3 regions of the Pantoea sp. X-Soil-YNGN-775 genome follow, and region 3 is predicted to be linked to each of the others. Evidence: predicted binding sites of a transcription regulator. Region 3 holds the regulator's gene; each other region holds the start of a gene.

Region 1 (2,271 bases), 1.2 Mb from region 3:
GGCGTTGCATAACGTCAGCCTTTACATTAATCAGGGCGAGATCGTCACGCTGATTGGGGCCAACGGTGCCGGAAAAACCACGCTGCTGGGTACGCTGTGTGGCGAACCGCGAGCCAGCCACGGCACCATCACCTTTGACGGTAAAACCATTACCGACTGGCAAACGGCACGTATCATGCGTGAAGCTATCGCCATCGTGCCGGAAGGCCGGCGGGTGTTTTCGCGTATGACGGTGGAAGAGAATCTGGCGATGGGCGGCTTTTTTGCCAGCCGCCCGCAATATCTGGAGCGGATTAAGCGCGTTTATCAACTGTTCCCGCGGCTGGAGGAGCGCAAAATCCAGCGTGCCGGCACCATGTCCGGCGGTGAGCAGCAGATGCTGGCGATTGGCCGTGCGCTGATGAGCCAGCCCCGCCTGCTGTTGCTGGATGAACCGTCGCTGGGTCTGGCACCGATTATTATTCAGCAGATCTTCGACACCATCGAACAGCTGCGCAGCGAAGGAATGACCATCTTCCTGGTGGAGCAGAACGCCAACCAGGCGCTGAAGCTGGCTGATCGTGGCTACGTGCTGGAAAACGGCCACGTAGTGCTGGAGGATAGCGGGGCCGCGCTGCTTTCCAATGAAGCCGTCCGAAGCGCATACCTGGGTGCCTGATGGGGCACGGCCTGGCTTGCTGGTCAGGTTGTGGTTGGGCAGTGCTCGTAATCCTCACGTACTGAATGTACGCTCCGGTTACTGCGCCCTTTGGTACATCGGCCTGGCTTACTGGTCAGGTTGTGGTTGGGCAGTGCTCGTAATCCTCACGTACTCAATGTACGCTCCGGTTACTGCGCGCTGTCCGCCCGCAACCTGCCTGCGCCGCCGACGGCCTTCGATATAAATGCGCGCTGCGCCGCCGACGGCCTTCGAAATGGGTGCGTGATGTGCCGCCGACGGCCTTCGATATAAATGCCCGCTGCGCCGCCGACGGCCTTCGAAATGGGTGCGTTATGTGCCGCCGACGGCCATCAAAATGGGTGCGTAATCGCGCGGGCCGAGCGTGTCATGGATTGGCTTTAGCGTCTTTCCGATCTGACCGTGTTCTCTGTGCAGGGCTCAGTCTTACCGCAACCAGGCCAGACCTTATCAAAAATCTCAGCCCGGCCGGTAGCCGCTCCGTCTTTTCCACGCTTAAGCCTGTCATCTGGCTGTCATCTGCCCGTTATTAATCCTTCATTTTCCCGTGTCATGTTACTTCGCGAACCACAAATGCGTGATTTCACGCGTATTTACCTGCACAGGAAAATTCTATGTCCGTCGTTACCTATCGTCGTAGCCTGATCGGCGCACTGCTTAGCCTAGCGCTCAGCGGCCAGGCGCTGGCCGCCACTGAGATCCCGTTCTGGCACTCTATGGAAGGCGAGTTAGGCAAAGAAGTTGACTCGCTGGCGCAACGCTTTAACCAGGCCCATCCCGATTACAAAATTGTTCCGACCTACAAAGGTAACTACGAGCAGAGCCTGGCGGCAGGTATCGCGGCCGTGCGCACCGGCAAAGCACCCGCCGTGTTGCAGGTGTATGAAGTCGGTACCGCCACCATGATGGCGTCGCAGGCGATTGTGCCGGTGCATCAGGTGTTTAAAGATGCCGGTATTCCGTTTGATGAAAAACAGTTTGTGCCGACGGTGGCGGGCTACTACAGCGACAGCAACGGTCAGCTGATCTCTCAGCCGTTCAACAGCTCGACGCCGGTGCTCTACTACAACAAAGACGCGTTCAAAAAAGCGGGTCTTAATCCGGACCAGCCGCCTAAAACCTGGCAGGAGCTGGCGAAAGATGCGGCGGCGCTGCGTAAATCGGGCATGAGCTGTGGTTACGCCAGCGGCTGGCAGGGCTGGATTCAGATCGAAAACTTCAGTGCCTGGCATGCGCTGCCGGTAGCGACCAAAAACAACGGTTTTGACGGACACGATGCGGTCCTGGAGTTCAATAAGCCGGTGCAGGTTCGTCATATCCAGATGCTGGAAGAGATGAATAAACAGGGCGACTTCACCTACTTTGGCCGCAAAGATGAGTCCACCGCCAAGTTCTATAACGGCGATTGCGGTATCACCACCGCCTCATCCGGCTCGCTGGCGGATATTCGTCATTACGCCAAATTTAACTTCGGCGTAGGCATGATGCCGTATGACGACACCGTCCCTGAGGCACCACAAAACGCCATCATCGGCGGGGCCAGCCTGTGGGTAATGAAGGGCAAAGATGCGGCCACTTACAAAGGTGTGGCT
Region 2 (2,271 bases), on a different replicon from region 3:
AGGGTAAGGTGGCAGAGGGGAAAGCGGGTGATGACTGCAGCAAGCGAAGCGTGTCAGATACCACAGCCAGGACAAGACAAACGAGGCGTGAGCTGAACAATGCTGACCACAGTCACAGCCACAGCCATTCACCCTGAGACCCGGACGACTGGCTCTATATCTGACGCTGCGGATCAATCAGCGCCAGCTGCAGATGATGCTCTATAAAGTCTGCTTTGAATGCGCTATAGCGATGCGCATCGTTATTATACAGCGATGCTGCCGCGCGCTTTATCCCGGCATATTTTTCGGCGATATCGCTGTTTTTCCTCAGGTAATCACGGAAAGCAAGATGTCTTAATATCTGTGTATCGCCGACTGCAAACGCATGTAGCTGATGGCTGCGCCTGTCACCACCCTTAATGAAGTAGCGTCGCCCTGCAATTCCGTTCTCACCGCGCGCAACGTATCCGGCGCGGGCCATTGCAGAGCGGTATTTATCCAGTGGGTTGATATCGTACACTTCCAGCAGTATATCGATAACGGGTTTTGCTGCGAGGCCAGGCACCGCCGTACTGCCAATATGATGAATATCTTTAACTATCTTACCTAAAAATGTCTTTATTAAGGCACTTTCTGCCTTAAACATTTCCGGCCACTGTTTATCGTACGGCACCACAACAACTGACCGCATAGCTAGCTCCTCTTTGCCCGATGCTATTTACCCTGTCACAGAAATATACCTTCATCCCCGCACCATCCCGCTTCTTAACGAGGTGAAATCAAGCTGTTAGCCGCCTAAGTTTGCCGGGCATATCATTTAACTGTCATTTGTCTCCCTTAAGATGTCAGTTTTCCTTCATGGACGTTAACATTATGAAAATAAAAACCATTGCCTTGATTATCGGTTGTGCGCTCTCTTTATCAACGTTAGCGGCACAGCCTCAGGCTGAGCACTATATTGTCAGTTTTCCCGAAGGTACGCGCGTAAGCTACAGCGGCGCTTTCGCCAGCGCGTTTCCACAGGGTTTGCCGGTAGGGATCGGCTCCGGCTTGCTGTTTACCGGCAAGCAGGGCGACGCGCTCACCTTCGAAACCGTCACCGATCGCGGACCGAATGCCGACTCGCCTGATGTGGGTAAAAAGGAGGCGAAGATTTTCGTTACGCCAGACTTCGCCCCGCTGCTGATGAAGATTCGGGTGCAGAACGGCAAAGCGGAGGCCACGGATGCGCGGCCGCTGCATGACGAAAAGGGCAATGTGAACGGCTTACCGCTACAGGATGGCGTCATCGGCTCAACCAATGAAGTCGCGCTCAGCGATACCCTGAAAGTGCTGCATGGCGATAACCGGGGTCTGGATACGGAAGGCATTACGCCTGACGGCAAGGGCGGATACTGGCTGAGCGATGAGTATGGCCCGTTCCTGATTAACGTTGATCAGCGCGGTAAGATTCTGGCGATTCACGGGCCGCAGGCCGCGGAAGGAGAGAAATCGATCGCCGGTGGTCTGCCGAATATTCTTAAGTGGCGCCAGCCAAATCGTGGCTTTGAAGGCCTCACCCGCATGCCGGATGGCCGTATTATCGCCGCGGTGCAGAGCACGCTGGATATCGAGGGTAAAAGTAAAAAGCAGGCGCGCTTTACCCGCCTGGTCAGCTTTGATCCGGCGACCGGGAAAACCGCGATGTATGGTTACCCCATCGACAGCGAGGCTTACGCTAAAAACAGCGACGCGAAAATTGGCGATATCGTGGCGATCGACAATCAGCATATCCTGCTGATTGAACAGGGCAGCAGCAAAGACGACGCAATGCGTAACCTTATTTATAAGGTGGACCTGAGCCGGGCTACCGATCTTGCCGCATTCGATAAGCCTGACGACTACCCGGAGTTTGACGATGAGAAAACGCTGGCGCAGCGCGGCATTAAGCTCGCGGCTAAAACGCGGGTGGTCGATTTACGTCAGCTCGGCTGGCAGCAGGAGAAGGCCGAAGGGCTGGCGCTGATTGACAATAAAACCCTGGCGGTGGCTAATGACAATGACTTTGGCGTGAAAACGGTGATGAAAAAGCCGGTTGAAGGCAAGAAGCGCAAGGATTATCGGGTGAACGAGCAGGGGACGCTGACGGTCGATGATAAGCCGGTGGCCACCACTATCGGCCTGAAGCCGCTGGAGAAACCCGAGTCAGATAGCGAGTTGTGGATCGTAACGCTGGCGGAACCGCTGAAATAAAGCTTCTCCTCACTCCAGGCTGTCTCCGTTAATCGCATCACGGATTGTAAAAGAGCC
Region 3 (2,271 bases):
AACGCGAAATTCCATGTGGTACTGGTTATTCAGCACCAGCGTCAGCGGTTTGTCGAAGTCACGCTGGCGGATATAGCGCGAGAATTCCGGATAGCGCAGCAGGTTAAGGATGTTCTGGCCATTATCTTCTGGCCAGCGTAGCCCGAGATGCTGTTGTGCCAGCCCGTTGCACCAGAAAATGGTGCCCTCTTCGGTGGTGAGGATCACCGCATCCGGCAGCGACTCGGCGCCGCTGCGAAAGCGTTTAATCAGGTTGCCGAGTTCGCGCCGCCGCCGCCGGTTGCGTAACTGCATCTGGTAGAGCCCGTAAAACAGCGGTTCCCAGCTGGCCCGCCCGGCTGGCGGCGTCATGGTACGATCGAGCCACAACCAGTGCGACAGGCGCATCAGGTTGTGGAAATGCCACAGCAGCACCGCCAGCACGCTCAGCAACAGCAGCCACGGCAGATAACCGAACAGCAGGCCAAGCAGCAGCGCAGGCAGACACGCCAGCAGCAGTTCTGACAGTAATCTCTTCCAGGAGAGGCGTTCCAGCACGGTGAAAACTCCGTTTAGTAGCGGGCAGAGAAACGATACCCTGTTCCACGGACGGTTTGTACCATGCGATCGTGGCCGGAGACTTCCAGCGCTTTACGTAAACGGCGAATGTGAACATCGACGGTGCGATCTTCGACATACACGTTGGTGCCCCAGACGTGGTTCAGCAGCTGTTCGCGGCTATAAACCCGCTCCGGGTGGGTCATAAAGAAGTGCAGCAGTTTATATTCGGTAGGGCCCATTTCCAGCGGCGTGGTTTCCGACATCACCCGGTGCGAGGAGGGATCCAGGCTCAGTCCCTGCATCTCAATCACCTCTTCCACCGCCATCGGTGAAATACGGCGCATGACGGCTTTGATGCGCGCCATCAGCTCTTTTGGCGAGAACGGCTTGGTGATGTAATCGTCAGCGCCGACTTCCAGCCCGCGCACCCGGTCCTCTTCTTCACCGCGGGCGGTGAGCATCATCACCGGAATATCGCGGGTCATCGCTTCGCGTTTCAGATGCTTAATAAACTGAATGCCGCTGCCGCCGGGTAACATCCAGTCCAGCAGAATCAGATCGGGCCAGGGTTCAATCAGCTTACCCACTGCGCTGTCATAATCTTCCGCCTCAATTGGCTGATAGTCGTTCTGCTCCAGAACAAAGCACAACATTTCACGGATTGGGGCTTCATCTTCCACAACCAAAATGCGCTTAGCCATTATTACTCCTGCTGATATGACGGCTGTCACTGAGATTCGCGGCGCCATTATGCGTCAGATTTGTGACACTTTTATGAAAAACATACCCGCTCATTCAGGCCAGTGGTAATCAATTATGACCGCGCAGCGACAATTTTTCGCTTTGGCCACAGAGCCAGTATAATCGCCGGGCGAATTACAACGGCAGGGAGTTTTATGCGCATCATTCATACTGCGGACTGGCATCTGGGGCAGTTCTTTTACAACAAGAGTCGGGCAGCGGAACATCAGGCGTTTCTCGACTGGTTGTTGATCCAGATCGAACAGCATCAGGTGGATGCGTTAATCGTGGCGGGCGATCTGTTCGATACCGGCACCCCGCCCAGCTACGCGCGCGAAATGTTCAACCGCTTTGTGGTGGCGCTGCAGCCCAGCGGCTGTCAGCTGATTGTGCTGGCGGGCAATCACGACTCGGTGGCGACGCTCAATGAGTCATGCGAACTGCTCGCCTGCCTGAATACCCGGGTGATCGCCACGCCCGAGGCCAACAGCGATGTGCTGCTGCTCACCACCCGTCAGGGCGCGCCGGGCGTGCTGCTGTGCGCCATTCCATATCTGCGGCCGCGCGACATCCTGCGCAGCCGCGCCGGCCAGTCCGGACGCGACAAGCAGACCTCGCTGCTGGAGGCGATTGCTCATCATTATCAGCAGCGCGTGGCTGCCGCGCGGGCGCTGGACCCGGCTCTGCCAATCGTGGCCACCGGCCATCTCACCACCGTCGGCGTCAGCCAGAGCGACTCGGTACGTGACATCTATATCGGCACGCTGGACGCCTTTCCGGCCGCCGCCTTTCCTGAGGTCGATTACATCGCGCTCGGCCACATTCATCGCGCTCAGCGGGTAGCGGGCACCGAGCACATCCGTTACAGCGGCTCGCCGATTGCACTCAGTTTTGATGAACTGGGCAGTGAAAAAAGCGTCTTCCTGCTGGACTTCACCCCGCGCGGTTTGCAAACGGTGACGCCGCTGGTGGTGCCGCAGGTGCAGCCGA

Evidence for each region. Region 3 encodes PhoB, which activates phosphate uptake and scavenging genes when phosphate is short. Its sites were predicted from a motif close to CTGTCATAAAACTGNCNNAT; they were not measured.
Region 1: ugpB (sn-glycerol-3-phosphate ABC transporter substrate-binding protein UgpB) is a predicted target of PhoB. The motif match lies at 1,181-1,200, and genes of this name have one in related genera.
Region 2: AC6I8I_RS20940 (esterase-like activity of phytase family protein) is a predicted target of PhoB. The motif match lies at 793-812, and genes of this name have one in related genera.

What each region holds. Positions count from the first base shown of each region.
Region 1 covers NZ_AP035945.1:3,944,796-3,947,066, reverse strand. Annotated here, with positions in the region: gene livF (high-affinity branched-chain amino acid ABC transporter ATP-binding protein LivF) at 1-658, shown strand, start outside; gene ugpB (sn-glycerol-3-phosphate ABC transporter substrate-binding protein UgpB) at 1,294-2,271, shown strand, end outside.
Region 2 covers NZ_AP035946.1:226,302-228,572, forward strand. Annotated here, with positions in the region: gene AC6I8I_RS20935 (GrpB family protein) at 155-673, opposite strand; gene AC6I8I_RS20940 (esterase-like activity of phytase family protein) at 856-2,214, shown strand.
Region 3 covers NZ_AP035945.1:939,028-941,298, reverse strand. Annotated here, with positions in the region: gene phoR (phosphate regulon sensor histidine kinase PhoR) at 1-537, opposite strand, end outside; gene phoB (phosphate response regulator transcription factor PhoB) at 552-1,241, opposite strand; gene sbcD (exonuclease subunit SbcD) at 1,437-2,271, shown strand, end outside.